Regions from separate parts of the Vibrio cidicii genome, predicted to be linked through region 3. Evidence: riboswitches for the same ligand, from Rfam matches in the RefSeq annotation. Region 3 holds a riboswitch; each other region holds the start of a gene.
The links. A riboswitch is a leader RNA that binds a small molecule or an ion and turns the genes downstream of it on or off. The one in region 3 is predicted to bind thiamine pyrophosphate.
Positions count from the first base shown of each region.

Region 1: it holds a riboswitch for thiamine pyrophosphate, as region 3 does, so the genes downstream of both, thiC (phosphomethylpyrimidine synthase ThiC) here and thiD (bifunctional hydroxymethylpyrimidine kinase/phosphomethylpyrimidine kinase) in region 3, are expected to answer to the same signal.
Region 2: it holds a riboswitch for thiamine pyrophosphate, as region 3 does, so the genes downstream of both, thiB (thiamine ABC transporter substrate binding subunit) here and thiD (bifunctional hydroxymethylpyrimidine kinase/phosphomethylpyrimidine kinase) in region 3, are expected to answer to the same signal.

Region 1 covers NZ_CP035921.1:1,738,743-1,741,004, forward strand. Annotated here, with positions in the region: partial or broken gene EWA64_RS08925 (IS630 family transposase) at 1-507, opposite strand, end outside; gene crcB (fluoride efflux transporter CrcB) at 707-1,087, shown strand; TPP riboswitch at 1,160-1,258, shown strand; gene thiC (phosphomethylpyrimidine synthase ThiC) at 1,412-2,262, shown strand, end outside.
Region 2 covers NZ_CP035921.1:2,067,754-2,070,015, reverse strand. Annotated here, with positions in the region: gene thiP (thiamine/thiamine pyrophosphate ABC transporter permease ThiP) at 1-129, opposite strand, end outside; gene thiB (thiamine ABC transporter substrate binding subunit) at 139-1,131, opposite strand; TPP riboswitch at 1,209-1,329, opposite strand; gene EWA64_RS10575 (flavin prenyltransferase UbiX) at 1,359-1,997, opposite strand; gene mpl (UDP-N-acetylmuramate:L-alanyl-gamma-D-glutamyl-meso-diaminopimelate ligase) at 2,060-2,262, opposite strand, start outside.
Region 3 covers NZ_CP035922.1:461,765-464,026, forward strand. Annotated here, with positions in the region: gene EWA64_RS17595 (phosphatase PAP2 family protein) at 1-356, opposite strand, end outside; gene thiD (bifunctional hydroxymethylpyrimidine kinase/phosphomethylpyrimidine kinase) at 479-1,318, opposite strand; TPP riboswitch at 1,413-1,510, opposite strand; gene trmY (tRNA (pseudouridine(54)-N(1))-methyltransferase TrmY) at 1,548-2,150, opposite strand.

The sequences.
Region 1 (2,262 bases), on a different replicon from region 3:
CATGCTCTAAAGCGATATGTCCTGGGATGTTCAGGATCGTTTCAATTTTGAATTTTCTTAAAATCGTCTTGGATTTGCTGGGATTGTCTAGGATGCCTGGAGCGAAGAGAAGCCCATGTGGTCGAGCTGGTAATCGATAGAATCCGGGTGGTAGTGCTGGCCAAATTCTTTCACGATATAAGCGTGGATATCGGCTCCAGTCAGTCGTCCGCCTTGTGTATCATTGGCTTTATTTTTTATGTATTGGCTCAATTGCGCTCTTTGCTCAGAAGTTAAGAAGGGTAGTCGTCCCGTTCTTGGCTTTTCCTTCAGCCCTTCTAACCCTTCTTCAAGAAAAGTGTGAACCCACTTATTAACACTGGTTCGGCTTACCATAAGAAACTTGGCGATTTGGGTGCGAGAGTGTCCATCTTTGAAATGAGCGAGGGCCAGCAGTCTCATTTTCATCTGAATAGATTTCTGCTGGCTTGCGAGCTTTTTAAAGTCGATATTATTGAGACTGTCCATAGCGAATGAGTTTTATCGTTGAATGGCTTCAAGTAGACCATGTTTTTCTTAGATTGGTATTAGATAGCGCAAAGTGACACCTGTAACCTTTTCTTTTTACATCGCATCAAACATAGATATCGCTGGAAACGGAAGTTTTAAACTCGCTATTTTTACTGTGGTGGTTACAATATCGTCGTTTTAAGATTGTGAGGTCATTATGGGGCAGCTAGCTATATTGGGGTTTATCGCTTTAGGAGGGGCTTTTGGTGCCTGCTCTCGCTATCTAGTGTCTGAGCTCTGTGTTTTATTATTTGGGCGCGGTTTTCCTTATGGAACCTTGACCGTAAACGTTGTCGGATCATTTGTCATGGGGCTTTTGATCGCGGCATTCGAAAGCGAACTACTCGCTACTGAACCTTGGCGGCAAGTTATTGGTTTAGGCTTTCTTGGTGCCCTGACGACCTTTTCAACCTTCTCCATGGACAATGTGCTACTGATGCAGCAAGGTGCTTTTCTTAAGATGGGGCTGAATATTCTGCTCAATGTGACGCTAAGTATTGGCGCTGCATGGTTTGGATTTCAGCTCTTAAAGCAGTGATGTTCAAATCTAATTTTCCAACAAATTTTTTACAGGTCAGCTTGGTTTAACCAAGTCGATTGCTTATAATCGCTTCACTTGTCGGAGTGCCATAAGGCTGAGACCGTTTATTCGGGATCCGTTGAACCTGATCAGGTTAATACCTGCGAAGGGAACAAGAGAAGATTTTAGTAGCTAAATTCTACTAGTGTCTTATCAAAGTTCGAATTTTGCGCGCAGAGCCATCTGCAATTTGTGTAAGTTCGATCCCTCTTGTCGCATTTTTCCGCCAAGCATTTTCATCCGTCACCTTTTTATCTTGCATAACAAGAAAGGAAAAATGCTATGTCGAATCGCAAGCAAGCGAGACTGGAAGCCAAACAGTTCATTGATACTCTTTCAGTACAAGCGTACCCCAATTCCAACAAAATTTATGTCGAAGGTTCTCGGCCTGATATTCGAGTGCCAATGCGCGAAATATCTCTGGCGGATAGCCTCATCGGTGGTTCAAAAGAGGCTCCTATTTTGGCGCCCAATGAGCCGATTAGAGTCTACGATACGTCTGGCGTTTATACCGATCCACAGCACACTATTGACCTCTATAACGGCTTGCCCAAGCTAAGAGAGGGCTGGATTGCTGAACGTGCTGACACTGAAGTTCTCGATGAAGTGAGTTCGGTCTACACCAAACAGCGTTTAGATGATGAGACGTTAGACGAGTTACGTTACGGCAATTTACCGCGTATTCGTCGCGCTAAAACGGGCCATTGTGTTACGCAATTGCATTACGCACGTAAGGGCATTATCACGCCCGAAATGGAATTCATTGCGCTGCGTGAAAATATGGGCAGGGCACAGTATCGTGATGAGGTATTAACTCAGCAGCATCCTGGGCAAAGTTTTGGTGCCAATCTACCCAAAGAAATTAGCGCAGAATTTGTCCGCCGAGAAGTGGCAGAAGGACGTGCGATTATCCCTTCCAATATCAATCACCCTGAATCTGAGCCAATGATCATTGGTCGTAACTTCTTGGTCAAAGTGAACGCTAACATTGGCAACTCTTCAGTCACATCTTCAATTGAAGAAGAAGTGGAAAAGCTAGTTTGGGCTACGCGCTGGGGTGGCGATACCGTCATGGATCTCTCTACAGGGCGTAACATTCACGAAACTCGCGAGTGGATCCTGCGTAATAGCCC
Region 2 (2,262 bases), on a different replicon from region 3:
GTAAGGATCGCGCCAGATGACGCTCACATCCAGCGAGGGCGCCGTAGAAAGGAGCGCTGCCAGCGCAGCAATGACAAAGGTCGCGATCATCACCGCGACCCCAATGCCCGCTTTAGGTACAGAGTTCAACGTACAGCCTTAAAACGTCAGCGCGCTTTGCCACTCGCGGATCCAAGGCTTGCGCATTTCGGCCACCTCTTCAGGAGTGAAGCTGAGTGATTTCACCGGCACAGTTAAGGTGTCAAAACCCTCAGGCAGTTTTACGTCGGTGACCGGATACATCCAGTTGCCCGTTGGCATCGCCGCTTGGAATTCGTCACTTAGAATAAAACGCATAAACTCATCGGCCAGTTGCTGTTTTTGGCTGCTTTTCACTTTTGCCGCCACTTCCACTTGCATGTAGTGCCCTTCAGAAAAGCCCGCCGCCGCGTATTTCGCGTCCTTTTCCGCAATCAGGTGATAGGCCGGAGAAGTGGTATACGACAGCACCATATCGGACTCGCCCTTGAGGAACATAGAGTAAGCTTCCGACCAGCCCTTAGTAACCGTCACGGTCTTTTTCGCCAGTTGCTGCCAAGCTTCGACAGCGCTATCGCCGTAAACGGATTTGATCCACAGCAGCAAACCTTGCCCTGGAGTTGAGGTGCGCGGATCTTGATAGATCACTTTGAGATCGCGGCGCTGCTCCACCAACTCTTTTAAGCTCTTCGGCGGGTTAGCCAGCGTCTCTTTGTTGTAGATAAAAGCAAAGTAGCCGTAATCGTAAGGGACAAACGTCGTATCAGACCAACCCTTTGGCAGCGTAACTGCACGGGTATCAACCTGATGTTCTGCCAGCAAACCCGTTGCTTTGGCTTCAGCCATCAAGTTGTTGTCCAGCCCGAGCACCACATCCGCTTTGCTGTTCTTGCCTTCAAGACGCAGACGGTTAAGGATCGACACGCCATCATCCAGCGCAACAAAGTTGACGTCACAGCCACATTTCGCTTCGAACGCTTTTTCGATCGTCGGGCCCGGGCCCCAATCGGCGGCAAAAGAGTCGTAAGTGTAAACAGTGAGGGTGTTATCGGCAGCCAAAGCGGGGGCAGAAGTGACCATCGCTAGGGCAATCAGGTTAAGAGTGGTTTTCACGGCTCGCTCTCCATTTGCGTTCATGACATGAGTGGAGCGGCACAGGTTTGAAGTCGGTTTTAATCTTCCATTGCGAATTAAATTCCTGACTCAATTCCTACGCCAGCATTATCTGGTTCAGGTATACGGGTCCCAGGCGATGGCCTGATCTCAGCTTCTGCGACAAAAATGCGCAGATGAGCTCCCCGATGAGTGAGGCGGATTGTAATGCGAAACGTTCGCTTTGGCTATACGTGCTCGTCACGCGAGCGGTTATCGTACCCCCAGCGCGGCACTAAGCCTTGCTCGACCCCAAGATGGTCAAGAATGCGTGCGACCATAAAGTCGACCAGATCTTCAATACGTTGTGGTTGATGGTAAAACCCCGGCGCTGCGGGCATGATGGTCACACCAAGCTGCGATAACTTGTGCATGTTTTCCAGATGCAAAGTGGAAAACGGCGTTTCGCGCACCACGAGGATCAATTGACCACGCTCTTTTAGCACCACATCAGCGGCGCGCTCAATTAAATTGTCCGACATGCCGTGTGCTATCGCCGCAACACTGCCCGCAGAGCAAGGGCACACCACCATCTGCTTTGGCGCGGCGGAGCCGGAAGCAACGGGCGAGAACCAATCGTCCTTACCGCACACCACCAGCTTCTCGGCCGAGCAGCCCAGATAGTTCACCAGCGCGCTTTGTGCAGCTTGTGGATTGGCGGGCAACTTCAGCCCCTGCTCAGTAGCTAGCACCACGCGCGCGGCGGAAGAAATCAGCAGGTAGACCTGATAATCCGCCGCAAGCAGGCATTCAAGCAGGCGTAAACCATACGGCGCACCAGATGCGCCCGTAAACGCCAGTGTGATTGTTTTTTGTTTTTCAGTCATCGTCATTTCAATTGGCATGATTTCAGTTGGCACGATTTAAGTTGGCATAGTTATGGGCCGAGTCAGTCAGACGCCTTGTCCAGTGCCGCCAGCAACTTGCCATGAATGCCGTCAAAACCGCCGTTACTCATCACCAAGATTTGCACCCCAGATTTGGCACGGCTGGCAATTTGCGCAACAAACTCATCCATATTGTCACTGGTAAACGCAGGCTGTTGACATTGTGCCGCCACGGCCTCGACCGACCAATCCAAACCCGGCGGTT
Region 3 (2,262 bases):
ATCTGCTCAGCGGCCAGCAACTCGCTATAAGGGCGAGGGCTCTCCGTTGCCAGTTTTAAGCCGCTTTTACTTGCAAAACCGATGATGAGTAAAAGCCCAAGCTGCAAAAATTTCTGTAGTACGCCTTGCCTAAATTTACGAATTGAGAGTGCCCAAATGCACAGAATGATCAGCGTGATGAAAAAGCCCTGACTGCCCGCGGAGTAAGTTAAAAGTGTCAATAGGCGCCCTTCAAACGGGGTGACTGGAGAAAAGAGAGAGGCTGGATAGCAAAACCAAGTGATAACGCCAAGGCAAAGAGCGTAGCAAAAAAGGGTGATAAGCCCAGCCAGTTTGAAATTGAGTGCACGGTTCACGAACAGTTTCCGCCGTTAATAAAAAGCGGCATTGTATGCCAAGGCAAGCTGCAGAAATATCAGGGCAAAGTTAATTTGCTTGGTCACTCTGCAGACAGCTAACAGTTTGGTGAAAATTTATGTTAGCGCACGTGCATATGTCCGGCAAAGAAATGGTTCACGGGCCCTCTTCCTTGACCGACGGATAACTCATCGGCATGACTAATGGCCTGAGAAATGTACTGTTTGGCGAGAAAAACCGCTTTGTGCATCCGGTAACCTTGCGCTAAATAAGAGGCAATCGCGGAAGAGAGGGTACAACCCGTACCGTGCGTGTTGCGTGTCGGATGACGCGACGAACGGATCAGCTCAGCTTTATCACCTTCAACCAGTAGATCGCTACTGTATTGTTCCTGATCCAAATGGCCACCTTTAAGCAATACGGCTTTAGCGCGTAGAAGACGTAACTCGTGGATTGTCTGCATTAGACCGCTTTCGTTCTCAGGTTGAGGCTGTTGGGTTAAAGCGGCATATTCGGGAAGGTTCGGCGTAATGATACTAGCCAGAGGGAGTAAGCTTTCTTTGAGCGTGTTGATGGCGTCCGGCACAAGGAGCAGATGGCCACTGGTGGACACCATTACAGGATCCAACACAACAAACGGTGGACGATATTGGCGGATTTTGCTGGCAACAAGGCTGATGATATCGGCATCTGCCAACATACCGATTTTTACTGCTCGGACATTTAAATCGCTGAACACCGCGTCCAACTGAGAGGCAATATGCTCAAGTGGGATGGGCAGAACGGCGGATACCCCTTGAGTATTTTGCGAGGTAATCGCGGTAATTACAGAGCAGGCGTAACCGCCAGTGGCGGAGATGGTCTTAATATCGGCTTGAATGCCTGCACCGCCACCACTGTCTGAGCCAGCGATAGTGAGAACAATCGGGATGTGGGATTGAGAGTCTTGTGAGAGTAGCATCTTGCTTCCTATGACAAGACGTACAGGAACTGCGCATTCAACAATCTGCCGCCGTGCGATAGCGGGAAACATTTGTCTTTAACCCAACAAGCGGGTGAATACACATATAGTTCCCTACGTCAGTATTAACTGCATCAGGTTCAACGGGTCTCGCTTTGCGATCTCAGCCTAAAGGCTCCCCGACTATATTTGCGACATCATAGCAGCAAAAAGGCATGCTGCAAGTTACTCACAATGAATCGCGTAGATCTAACTCATTCTGGATCAAGGTGACACACTGGGAAGCAAACAGCATTTTAGGGCCAAGACTAATCTTTTGTGTGCCTAAGCGTTTTAAGCTGTTGAAAGTCTTTTTCGGCATCGGAATGTGATCGGTGAGCAAAAAGCAGGGATTTGGCGAAAAAGCAATGTCGCGAACAAATTCGCCCTTTTTGTCCAACATATAAAGCTGATGATTTTCCGCAAGCTCTTGGATAAGACGCTCAAAGCTAATGGTTCGCACCGTTACGCCAGGTTCCACATTACGGCATTCTTCCTTGGCCATTCCTTGAGCAGCATCTAATGAGCGAGCAACCACATTCATTAAAGTCGCTTCATTAAAACCGTTGATATTCGTGACATCGTTTGACTGAATCGTGATGGTTCGAGAATAATCTTGGGTACTTTCTAGCACTAAATGCACTGTGACATCTTCGCGATGTGATTGGGCGACAAACATGGTGTTCATTAAAGTGTGTGCCAAAATTTCAGTGTGCGCTTCCTGACCAACGCCTTCCAATAAGGCTTTACTGTTAGTTGGGGCGGCACGGGCGCGTAAAACAAAAGAGCGCATAAGGAAAACCTCGAATGAGCATTAAAATGAATGGGCGGAGTATATACCCAAGTTCGACTGAGGCGCGAGCCAAAACAAAAAGCCTCTATAAAGAAGAAATGAATAAAGTGCG